Regions from separate parts of the Allobosea sp. NPDC055353 genome, predicted to be linked through region 3. Evidence: predicted binding sites of a transcription regulator. Region 3 holds the regulator's gene; each other region holds the start of a gene.
What was found. The regulator LexA, encoded in region 3, represses DNA repair genes until DNA is damaged. The targets are predictions, from matches to a motif close to TGTTCNNNNTGTGTTCNG.

Region 1: a site for LexA is predicted at 1,683-1,700, ahead of ACWIEX_RS03270 (DNA recombination protein RmuC). Genes of this name have one in related genera too.
Region 2: a site for LexA is predicted at 1,596-1,613, ahead of ACWIEX_RS20645 (YifB family Mg chelatase-like AAA ATPase). Genes of this name have one in related genera too.

The regions. Positions count from the first base shown of each region.
Region 1 is NZ_JBSHMC010000001.1:729,233-732,502, reverse strand. It holds gene fmt (methionyl-tRNA formyltransferase) at 1-927, opposite strand, end outside; gene def (peptide deformylase) at 1,079-1,618, opposite strand; gene ACWIEX_RS03270 (DNA recombination protein RmuC) at 1,733-2,917, shown strand; gene ACWIEX_RS03265 (OsmC family protein) at 2,918-3,270, opposite strand, start outside.
Region 2 is NZ_JBSHMC010000003.1:18,954-22,223, forward strand. It holds gene ACWIEX_RS20645 (YifB family Mg chelatase-like AAA ATPase) at 1-1,539, opposite strand; gene ACWIEX_RS20650 (hypothetical protein) at 1,689-2,009, opposite strand; tRNA gene ACWIEX_RS20655 (tRNA-Ser) at 2,203-2,292, shown strand; gene ACWIEX_RS20660 (TRAP transporter large permease) at 2,598-3,270, opposite strand, start outside.
Region 3 is NZ_JBSHMC010000001.1:2,136,581-2,139,850, reverse strand. It holds gene moaC (cyclic pyranopterin monophosphate synthase MoaC) at 1-112, shown strand, start outside; gene ACWIEX_RS09835 (molybdopterin molybdotransferase MoeA) at 112-1,323, shown strand; gene lexA (transcriptional repressor LexA) at 1,404-2,111, shown strand; gene ACWIEX_RS09825 (ComEC/Rec2 family competence protein) at 2,105-3,270, opposite strand, start outside.

The sequences.
Region 1 (3,270 bases), 1.4 Mb from region 3:
AAGCTTGCTGCCGGCTCCGAGCCGGGCGCCGCGCAGGAACTCGGCCCCGCTCATCGGCGCCTTGCCGGCGCGCTGGACCTGAAGCAGCTTCACCGCGCCGACGGCGCAGGCGACGGTGCCCTCGTCATCGAGCAGCGTACCGGGCTCGGCCGCACCGCCCGCACGAGCCGTGCGCAGGATCTTCAGCCGCTCCGGCCCCTTGCCGAGATCGATCTCGGCGAAAGCGCCCGGGAAAGGCGAAAGGCCGCGCACGAGGTCATGGACCTGCTGGGCCGGCAAAGACCAGTTCAGCTTCGCCTCGGCATTGGTGATCTTGCTGGCATAGGTAACGCCCTCTTCCGGCTGCGGCGTGAACTGCAGGCCGCCGCGTCCGAGCGCCGCCAGCGCGCGCACCATCAGGTCGGCGCCGAGGGGGCTCAGCCGGTCGTGGAGTTCGCCGGCCGTCATGTCCGGGCCGATGGCGAGGCTTTCGACCATGGCGACGGGGCCGGTGTCGAGGCCGGCCTCCATCTTCATCACGCAGACGCCGCTCTCGGCATCGCCAGCCATGATCGCACGCTGGATCGGGGCGGCACCGCGCCAGCGCGGCAACAGCGAGGCGTGGAGATTGAGGCAGCCGAGTTCAGGCAGATCGAGGATCGCCTGGGGCAGGATCATGCCATAGGCGACGACGACGGCGACATCGGCGTCGTGCGAAGCGATGATCTCGGCCTGGTCCGGCGTCTTCAGCGTCGTGGGGGTGAAGACCGGGATGCCGAAACGTTCGGCGGCGCGGTGCACCGGCGAGGGTTTCAGTTCGAGGCCGCGGCCGGCCTGCGCCGGAGCACGGGTGTAGCAGGAGACGACCTCATGCCCCTGCCCGACGATCTCGGTCAGCACCGGCACAGCGAAATCCGGCGTGCCCATGAAGATGACGCGCAAACTCATATGCTGAACATGTCTCCATAGCAGCGGTCATCCCGGGCGACCGCAGGGAGACCCGGGATCCATTCCGGAACCTCTCCTGCCGGCGCTCCGGCATGGATCCCGGATCTGCGCTTCGCTCCGTCCGGGATGACGGCGCGCGGATTGGAAAACCTCAGGCAGCCCGCTCGCGCTTGGCTGCCTTGGCGAACTTCTTGGTGACGCGCTCGCGCTTCAGCCGCGAGATATGGTCGATGAAGAGCACGCCATCGAGATGGTCGATCTCGTGCTGCAGGCAGGTCGAGAGCAGGCCATCGGCCGCGATCTCATGGGTCTTGCCGTCGAGATCCATGTAGCGGACCTTGACCTCGGCCGGGCGCTCGACCTCCTCGTAATATTCCGGGATCGAGAGGCAACCTTCCTCGTAGGCGCTGAATTCGTCCGAAGACCAGGTGATTTCCGGGTTGATGAAAACCTGCGGCTTCTTCGGCTCGGGCTCCTCGCCCTCCTTCGTCTCGGGCTTCGACAGGTCGATCGTCACCACGCGCAGCGGCACGCCGATCTGAATTGCGGCCAGCCCGATGCCAGGCGCGTCGTACATCGTCTCGAACATGTCCGCGACCAGCGTCCTGATCTCGGGCGTGACGGCCTCGACCGGCTTCGAGACGAGGCGAAGCTGGGCGTCGGGCAGGATGACGAGCGGGCGAACGGACATGGGTTTCCAAAGGAAAAGAGCTGTTGAGCCCGGGACATAAGCATTTGTGGAGGAGCGGTCAAACTGTTCCGCTTTCGTTCGCAATTCTCTGTCGAATCGGCTAGGCTCCCGCGCATGAACGAGATCGCCTTCACCTTGCTGGGACGCCCGGTGACATGGGCCGAGGCCGCGCTCGGCTTCGGTATCCTGAGCCTCGCCCTGCTGCTGATGGCGGTGATCGCCGGCTGGCGCGGCGGCCGGAGCCGCGCCATCGAGGCCGCGATGGCGACTGAGCGCGCCCGCGAAATGGACGACAAGGTCGCCGAGATGAACCGCCAGCAGGCCGAGCTCGCCGGCCGGATGCAGTCGATGGCCGAAATCCTCTCGACCCGGCAGGGCGATCTCGCGCGGCTCGTCGCCGACCGGATGGACGGCTTGAGCCATAAGGTCGGCCAGGGCCTTGAGCAGAATGTCCGCCAGACCACCGAAAGCCTCGGCAAGCTGCAGGAGCGGCTGGCGGTGATCGACAGCGCCCAGAAGAACCTGACCGACCTCACCTCCGAGGTCGTGACGCTCCGGGACGTGCTCTCCAACAAGCAGGCGCGCGGCGCCTATGGCCAGGGCCGGATGGAGGCGATCGTCCGCGACGGCCTGCCCGCCGCTTTCTTCGCCTTCCAGCCACAATTGTCGAACGGCAAGCGGCCGGACTGTCTGGTCACCCTGCCCGGCGACGGGCGCGGCCTCGTCATCGACGCGAAGTTCCCGCTGGAGAGCTTCACGCTGCTGCGCGAGGCGCGCGGCGACGACGCGAAGAAGACTGCCGGCCAGCGCGTGCGCAGCGATGTCGGCGTGCATGTGAAGGATATCGCCGAGCGCTATTTCCTGCCCGGCGAGACGCAGGATATCGCGCTGCTCTTCGTGCCCTCCGAATCGATCTATGCCGACCTGCACGAGCATTTCGACGACGTGGTCCAGCGGGCCCACCGGGCGCGCATCATGATCGTCTCGCCCTCGCTGCTGACGCTGGCGATCCAGCTGATGCAATCGCTGGTTCGCGATGCCCGGATGCGGGAAGAGGCGCAGGTGATCCAGACCGAGGTCGGCAAGCTGCTCGACGACGTGCGTCGGCTCGGCGAGCGCGTCGACAAGCTCGACAATCATTTCCGGCAGGCACAGGACGATGTCGGCCAGATCAAGACCTCGGCCGGCAAGGTGACGAGCCGCGCCGAGAGGATCGGCGCGCTCGATTTCGACGACGAGAAGAGCGAGCCGAAGCTGCCCTTCGCCAAGGGGCTGGAGCTGAAACGCGCCGCCGAGTGATCAGCCGCGGTCGAGCGCCGCTGACAGCTCGGGCTTCACGTTCAGGGTCTGGAAGACCACGCAGTAGCGCTCGGTGAGCTTGAGCAGCGTATCGAGCTTCTCCTGCGGCGCATCGGTCTCGACATCGAAGAACAGGCGGATCGCCTTGAAGCCGACCGCGGCATCTCTGGCAACACCGAGCGTGCCGCGGAAATCCAGATCGCCCTCGGCACGGACCACGCCCTTCTTCAGGTCGATTTCCAGCGCGGTCGCGACCGCCTTCAGCGTCACGCCGGCGCAGGCGACCAGCGCCTCCAGCAGCATGTCGCCGGAGCAGAGCTCGGCGCCCGAACCGCCCGTAGCGGGATGGAGGC
Region 2 (3,270 bases), on a different contig from region 3:
TCAGGCGGCCTGAACGAGGTCCTCCCCGCGCGCCCGGTAGGACAAGGCTTCGGCCAGATGGCGCCGGCCGACCTTCGCCTCCTCATCGAGATCGGCGAGGGTACGGGCAACCTTCAGCACGCGATGATAGGCGCGCGCCGTCAAGCGCAGCGCCTCCGCCGCATCCCGCAGCAGCGCGAGCCCGGCATTGTCCGGCCGCGCAACCTCCTCGATCACCGGCACGGGACAGGCGGCATTGGTCATGACGTGACCGAAGCCGAGGCTCTCGAAGCGCGCCGCCTGAAGCCGGCGGGCCGCACCGACGCGCGCCGCGACCGTCGCCGAGCTCTCGCCTGCGGCAGGGCGAATGAGGTCTGCCGCCGTCACCGCAGGCACATCGATCGCAATGTCGATCCGGTCGAGCAGCGGACCGGACACGCGCGCCTGATATTGGGCCATGCAGCGGTCGTTCGGCTGGCGCCGACAGGCGAAGCCGGGCTCGGTCGCCCGGCCGCAACGGCACGGGTTCATCGCGGCGACGAGCTGGAAGCGCGCGGGGTAGACGACGCGGTGATTGGCGCGGGAGATCAGGACGTCGCCGGTCTCCATCGGCTGGCGCAGGGCATCGAGCGCCTGCGGCTGGAATTCCGGCAGTTCGTCGAGGAAGAGCACGCCGTGATGGGCGAGCGAGACTTCCCCCGGCCGGGCCTGCAAACCGCCGCCGACGAGCGCGGCCATCGAGGCCGAATGGTGCGGAGCCCGGAAGGGCCGCCGGTCGGTCAGGGCACCGTCGGCGAGCTTGCCGGCAACGGACAGGACCATCGAGACCTCGAGCAATTCGCGCGGCGAGAGCGGCGGCAGGATCGAGGGCAGGCGGCTCGCCAGCATCGACTTGCCGGCTCCGGGGGGCCCGTTCATCAGGAGATTATGCCCGCCCGCCGCCGCGATCTCGAGCACGCGCCTTGCGCTTTCCTGGCCCTTGACGTCGGCGAGGTCCGGCAAGGGACCGGCCTGGCGCGCGACCGCCGGTTCGGGCCGGGCCATGACCTGCGTGCCCTTGAAATGATTGGCGAGCTGGATCAGCGAACGCGGCGCCAGGATGTCGATATCGGCCGCCGCCCAGGCCGCCTCCGGGCCGGACCCCGCCGGGCAGATCAGCCCCTGCCCCTTGGCATAAGCTGCGATCGCGGCTGGCAGGACACCCGCAACGGGGGTGGTCGAGCCGTCGAGCGCGAGTTCGCCGAGGACCACGTAGCCGGACAGGGCATCGGCGGGGATCGCCCCGATCGCGGCCATGACGGCGAGCGCGATCGGCAGATCGTAGTGGCTGCCCTCCTTGGGCAGGTCGGCCGGGGCGAGATTGACGGTGACACGCTTGGCCGGCAGCGCAAGCCCCGAGGCGAGGAGCGCGGCGCGGACCCGCTCGCGGCTTTCGGCAACGGCCTTGTCGGGCAGCCCGACCAGCACGAAGGCGACGCCGCCCGGCGCGACCTGGACCTGAACGTCGACGGCGCGCGCCTCGATGCCCTCGAACGCCACCGTCGCGACTCGCGCCACCATCTTGCGCCCCGCTCCCTTACCGCATGGGAAGGCTAGCGAAGCTTCGGCGGCAACGCAAGAACATATCAGGAACTCAACAGATCGAAAAAGGGGAGACGGCGCCTCCTGCGTCTCTCGCTATCACAGGGGCCTGGGCGCGAGGGGCGCCATCACCGACGCGTGACGATGCCGATGGCCGCCTCCGGGCGCCGTCCGAGCCAGAGCAGCGCGAAGCCGAGCAGGAGGGCGACGACGGCCGCCGGCGCCCGCAACACCGTCAACAGCAGCGGGTCCCAGAGCCAGGGGTGAATGTTGCGCTCGATCGTCGACTGGATCAGCGGGTAGCGCTCCTGAACGAGAGCGATCAGCGCCTCGCTGACCGGCATGAAGCGCAATCCGGCATTCGCGATCGAGCGGGCGCCGTCGATCACCAGCGCGACGAAGCCGGCCGCGACGAACAAATAGCCGATCAACCGGAGAAGAAACCTCACCATCCGCTCCCTATCGCAATCCACCCCGGCCATCCACGCCGCGAAACGCGCGGCCGGCGCATCGCTTCGGTGCCCAGATGTGACCATGCCGGCCGCAGATCGCAACCGATGACCCGCGATTTACCGGGATTGTGCAAAACCCTGCATCTCGGCCCTTGAAAGATCACGGGCCGGCAGTCATAAGCAGCGCGCCGGACAGGTGGCCGAGTGGTTGAAGGCGCACGCCTGGAAAGTGTGTATACGGGAAACCGTATCGCGGGTTCGAATCCCGCCCTGTCCGCCATGCATTTCGACACTCAGCATATGTTTCGATTACGGCATCGATAGCTCAGTGTCGTGCTGACCCCAGCGATGACCCGACAGTCGCTCGCGTTCGAAGGTGTTCCGGGGCGGAATCAGCCTCGAGGCAATGCCATTCGGGTTTGCTCCAGAAGCTGGCCCTGGGGCTTCACCACAAGCTCATGCCAGCGGTTCCGGCGCGCGACGTCCGCTCTCGCCGCCATTCGGATGTCAGCCGCCAGCTTGCGTTATTCCCAAAAGCTGGCCGCCGCGAGCGGTCAGGAGCGGATCACCAGATTTGCGCCGAGTTTATCCCGTCATCATCTTCGGCAGGATGGTGACGATCTGCGGGAACGCCGTGATCAGGACCAGCAGCAGCATCAGCACGAAGAAATAAGGAATCGCCGCCTTCGTCACGGCAAGGATGTCCTTGCCGGTGATGCTCTGCAGCACGAACAGGTTGAAGCCGACGGGCGGGGTAATCTGCGCCGCCTCGATCAGGATGACCACGAAGATGCCGAACCAGAGCAGGTCGATGCCCGCCGCCTGCACCATCGGCAGCATCACCGAGGAGGTCAGCACGATGATCGAGATGCCCTCGAGGAAGCAGCCGAGGATCAGCATGAACACGGCCAGCACCGCCAGCAGCGCGTAGGGCGACAGATGCATGGCATCGACCCAGCTCGCCAGCGAGCGGGGAATGTCGACGAAGGCGACGGCGATCGTCAGGCAAGCGGCGCAGGCGATGATGAAGGAGATCATGCAGGAGGTCCGCATGGCCGCCATCAGGCCGTCCATGAAACTCGCGCGCGTCAACCCGCCACCGACGGCCGCCAGGATCAGCGCTCCGATCACGCCGATGGTCGCGGCTTCCGTGGGGGTGGCGATGCCGCCATAGATCGAGCCCACCACCGAGGCAATGAGCAGCGCCACCGGGATCAGGCGCCGCGAGCGGTAGACCTTCTCGAGGAACGGCACCGGC
Region 3 (3,270 bases):
CACCGTCTACGACATGGTCAAGGCCGTCGACCGGGCAATGCGGATCGAGAATATCCGCCTGCTGCATAAATCCGGCGGCCAGTCCGGCGATTACGAGGCTAAGCAGCTCTGATGGCGCTCACCCCGGTCCCCGTCGCGCGCAAGGCGCTGCTCGACAGCATTCCGGGGCCGACGGGAGCGGAAACCCTGCCGCTGGCGCAATGCGCCTGGCGGGTGCTGGCCGGGGAGGTCAAGGCGCTGCGGACACAGCCTCCCTTCGCCAATTCCGCCATGGACGGCTACGCCGTGCGCGGCGACGAGATGGCGGAAGGCGTCTCGCTCACGGTGATCGGCGAATCCGCTGCCGGCCGGGCCTTCGATGGATCGGTCGGGCCGGGACAAGCGGTGCGCATTTTCACGGGCGCGCCGATGCCTGAGGGAGCCGACACCATCCTGATGCAGGAGGATGCGGACGGCGTCGGCAGCCCGGTTATCCGCGTGCGCGTACCACCGGCCAAGGGCAAGTTTCTGCGCGCGGCGGGGCTCGATTTCCACGAAGGCGACGTCCTGCTGCAAGCCGGGCGCGTGCTCGACAGCGCAGCGCTCGGCCTGGCCGCCGCGATGGGGCATCCGACCTTGCCCGTCCGGCGCAAGCCGCGCGTTGCGATCCTTGCGACCGGCGACGAGCTGGTGGCGCCGGGCGAGCCGGTCGGCCGCGACCAGATCATTGCCTCGAACTCGTTCTCGCTCGCCGCGCTGGTCGAGAAGGCCGGGGGCACCGTGCTCGATCTCGGCATCGCCCGCGACGACCACGCCGATCTCGCCGCCAAGATCGCACAGGCGCGCGAGGCCGATGCCGACGTGCTGATCACGCTGGGCGGCGCCTCGGTCGGCGCCCATGACCTCGTGCAGGAAGCCCTGACGCGGGCCGGCATGGCCCTCGGCTTCTGGAAGATCGCGATGCGGCCGGGCAAGCCGATGATGACCGGGCGAATCGGCCGGATGGTCGTGGTCGGCCTGCCGGGCAACCCGGTCTCCTCGATCGTCTGCGGCCATCTCTTCGTATTGCCCTTGATCGAGGCACTGCTCGGCATGGCCGATGCCGATCGCGACCGCAGCATCCCCGCCATTCTCGGCCGCGACATGCCCGGCAATGACGAGCGCGAGGATTATCTGCGCTCGGAGCTCGCGCTGACGCCGGATGGCTGGGTTGCGAATCCCTTCGGCCGGCAGGATTCATCGATGCTCGGCACTTTGGCGCGGGCGCAGGCGCTGACGATCCGGCCGGCACATGCGGCCCCCGCCAAGAGGGGCGATGCCTGCCGGATCCTGCCGCTGCGGTAGCAGCTTGCGGAACACAAGCAGAACGCGTATGGTGTTCGTGCTTTGTTTCGAATCTGCGCATTGAGGGGCTGGCGGCGACCATGCTGACACGCAAGCAACACGAACTCCTGCGCTTCATCCAGGAACGCTTGCGCGAAAGTGGCGTCCCGCCCTCCTTCGACGAGATGAAGGATGCGCTCGACCTGCGCTCGAAATCCGGCATTCACCGCCTGATCATGGCGCTGGAGGAGCGCGGCTTCATCCGCCGCCTGCCGAACCGGGCGCGCGCGCTCGAAGTCATCAAGATGCCGGACGGGCTCGGCGCGCCGCAGGCGCGGCCCCGCTTCAGCCCCGCCATCGTCCAGGGCGGCCTGGGCTCACAGCCCAGCGTGGCCAAGCCGCGTCCTGCCGAGGATGACAGCCGGCATTCCATCGCCATCCCGGTGATGGGCCGCATCGCGGCGGGCACGCCGATCTCGGCGATCCAGAGCCGCAGCCATACCGTTTCGCTGCCGCCGGACATGCTCGGCTCCGGCGAGCATTACGCGCTGGAAGTACGCGGCGATTCGATGGTCGAGGCCGGCATTCTCGACGGCGACACTGTCGTCATCCGCAGGCAGGACACGGCCAATACCGGCGATATCGTCGTCGCGTTGATCGACGACGAGGAAGCGACGCTGAAGCGCCTGCGCAAGCGCGGCTCCTCGATCGCGCTCGAAGCCGCGAACCCGGCCTACGAGACCCGCGTGCTCGGCCCCGATCGGGTCAAGATCCAGGGACGGCTGGTCAACCTGATGCGGCGCTACTGAAGGCGTTCGGTGTCAGCCTCGGCTTCGTTGTCGGCGGCCGGTGCGGGCTGCATGGTGACCGACTGATTGGCGGAGCGCGTGCCTGGCTCCGTCGGGCGCTGCTCGCGCCGGCGGCTCCAGGGCCGCTCGCTGCCGGACTGCTCCGCGATATGGCTGCTCCACCCCGATGCCGTTCGGTAGAGCGAGGTCGCGCCATCGCGCGATAGCGTCATGCGCTCGACCAGCCTCGCCTTGCAGGCGCCGCCCCAGGGAATGGCGGTGACGACGAGGTCGGCGCGCTGGCAATCCTCGATGATGGCGAGCCGCTCGCGCGTATAGGAGACCGTGCGCTTGTCAGCGGTCTGCACGACGCATGCCAGCCGGTCACAGGCGATACCGGCGCGCAATGTCGGATCGTCGGGCGAGCGGCTGTCGCCATCGGCGGCGAGCCATTGCTGCAGGACGAAGCGGCTGGGCTTGCCCGCGATGATGAGGCGGCCGTCAAGGCCGCGCACGGCCAGTCCCGAGCCGTCGCGCTCGATCAGGATCTCCGGCCGGTCCGGCCTGCCGGCGAACGCGACGCCGAAGACCAGCGGCAAGGCCGCAAGCCAGCGCCAGGCCGTGGTCCAGAGTGTCAGCCAGAGCAGTGTCAGCGCGAAGCAGGCGAGCACGCCTGAGCCGAAAGCCGCCACCGTCACGGTGGAATGGTCGATGGTCGCGACCCAATGCGCGACCTTCAGCACGACGTCGGAGGCGAGCCCCATCAAGGCCCAGGCCGGCCAGTCCAATCCGAAGGGATAGGCGAGCACGCCGAACACCGCCGCCGGCATGACGAAGAGCGAGACGAAGGGCAGCGCCATGGCGTTGCCGAGCAGGCCGAAGGGATTGAAGGTCTGGAAATGATAGGCGCCGAAGGGCGCGGTCGCGGCGGTGGCCAGCATGGTGGTGACGAGGATGCCGAGCGCGGCCGTCCAAACGGCTCCGAGCGGCCAGGGCAACACGCGCGGCGGCTCGGTGCGGCTTCGCCCTTCCCAGCGTTCCGCGAAGGCGATCAGCGCCGCGACCGCACCGAAGGACATCTGGAAGCTCGGCCCGAGCAGCGCCTCCGGCTCGCGCAGCAGCACGATCATGGCGGCGAGCGCCAGATTGCGCATGCTGAGCGCGGCGCGGTCGACCAGGA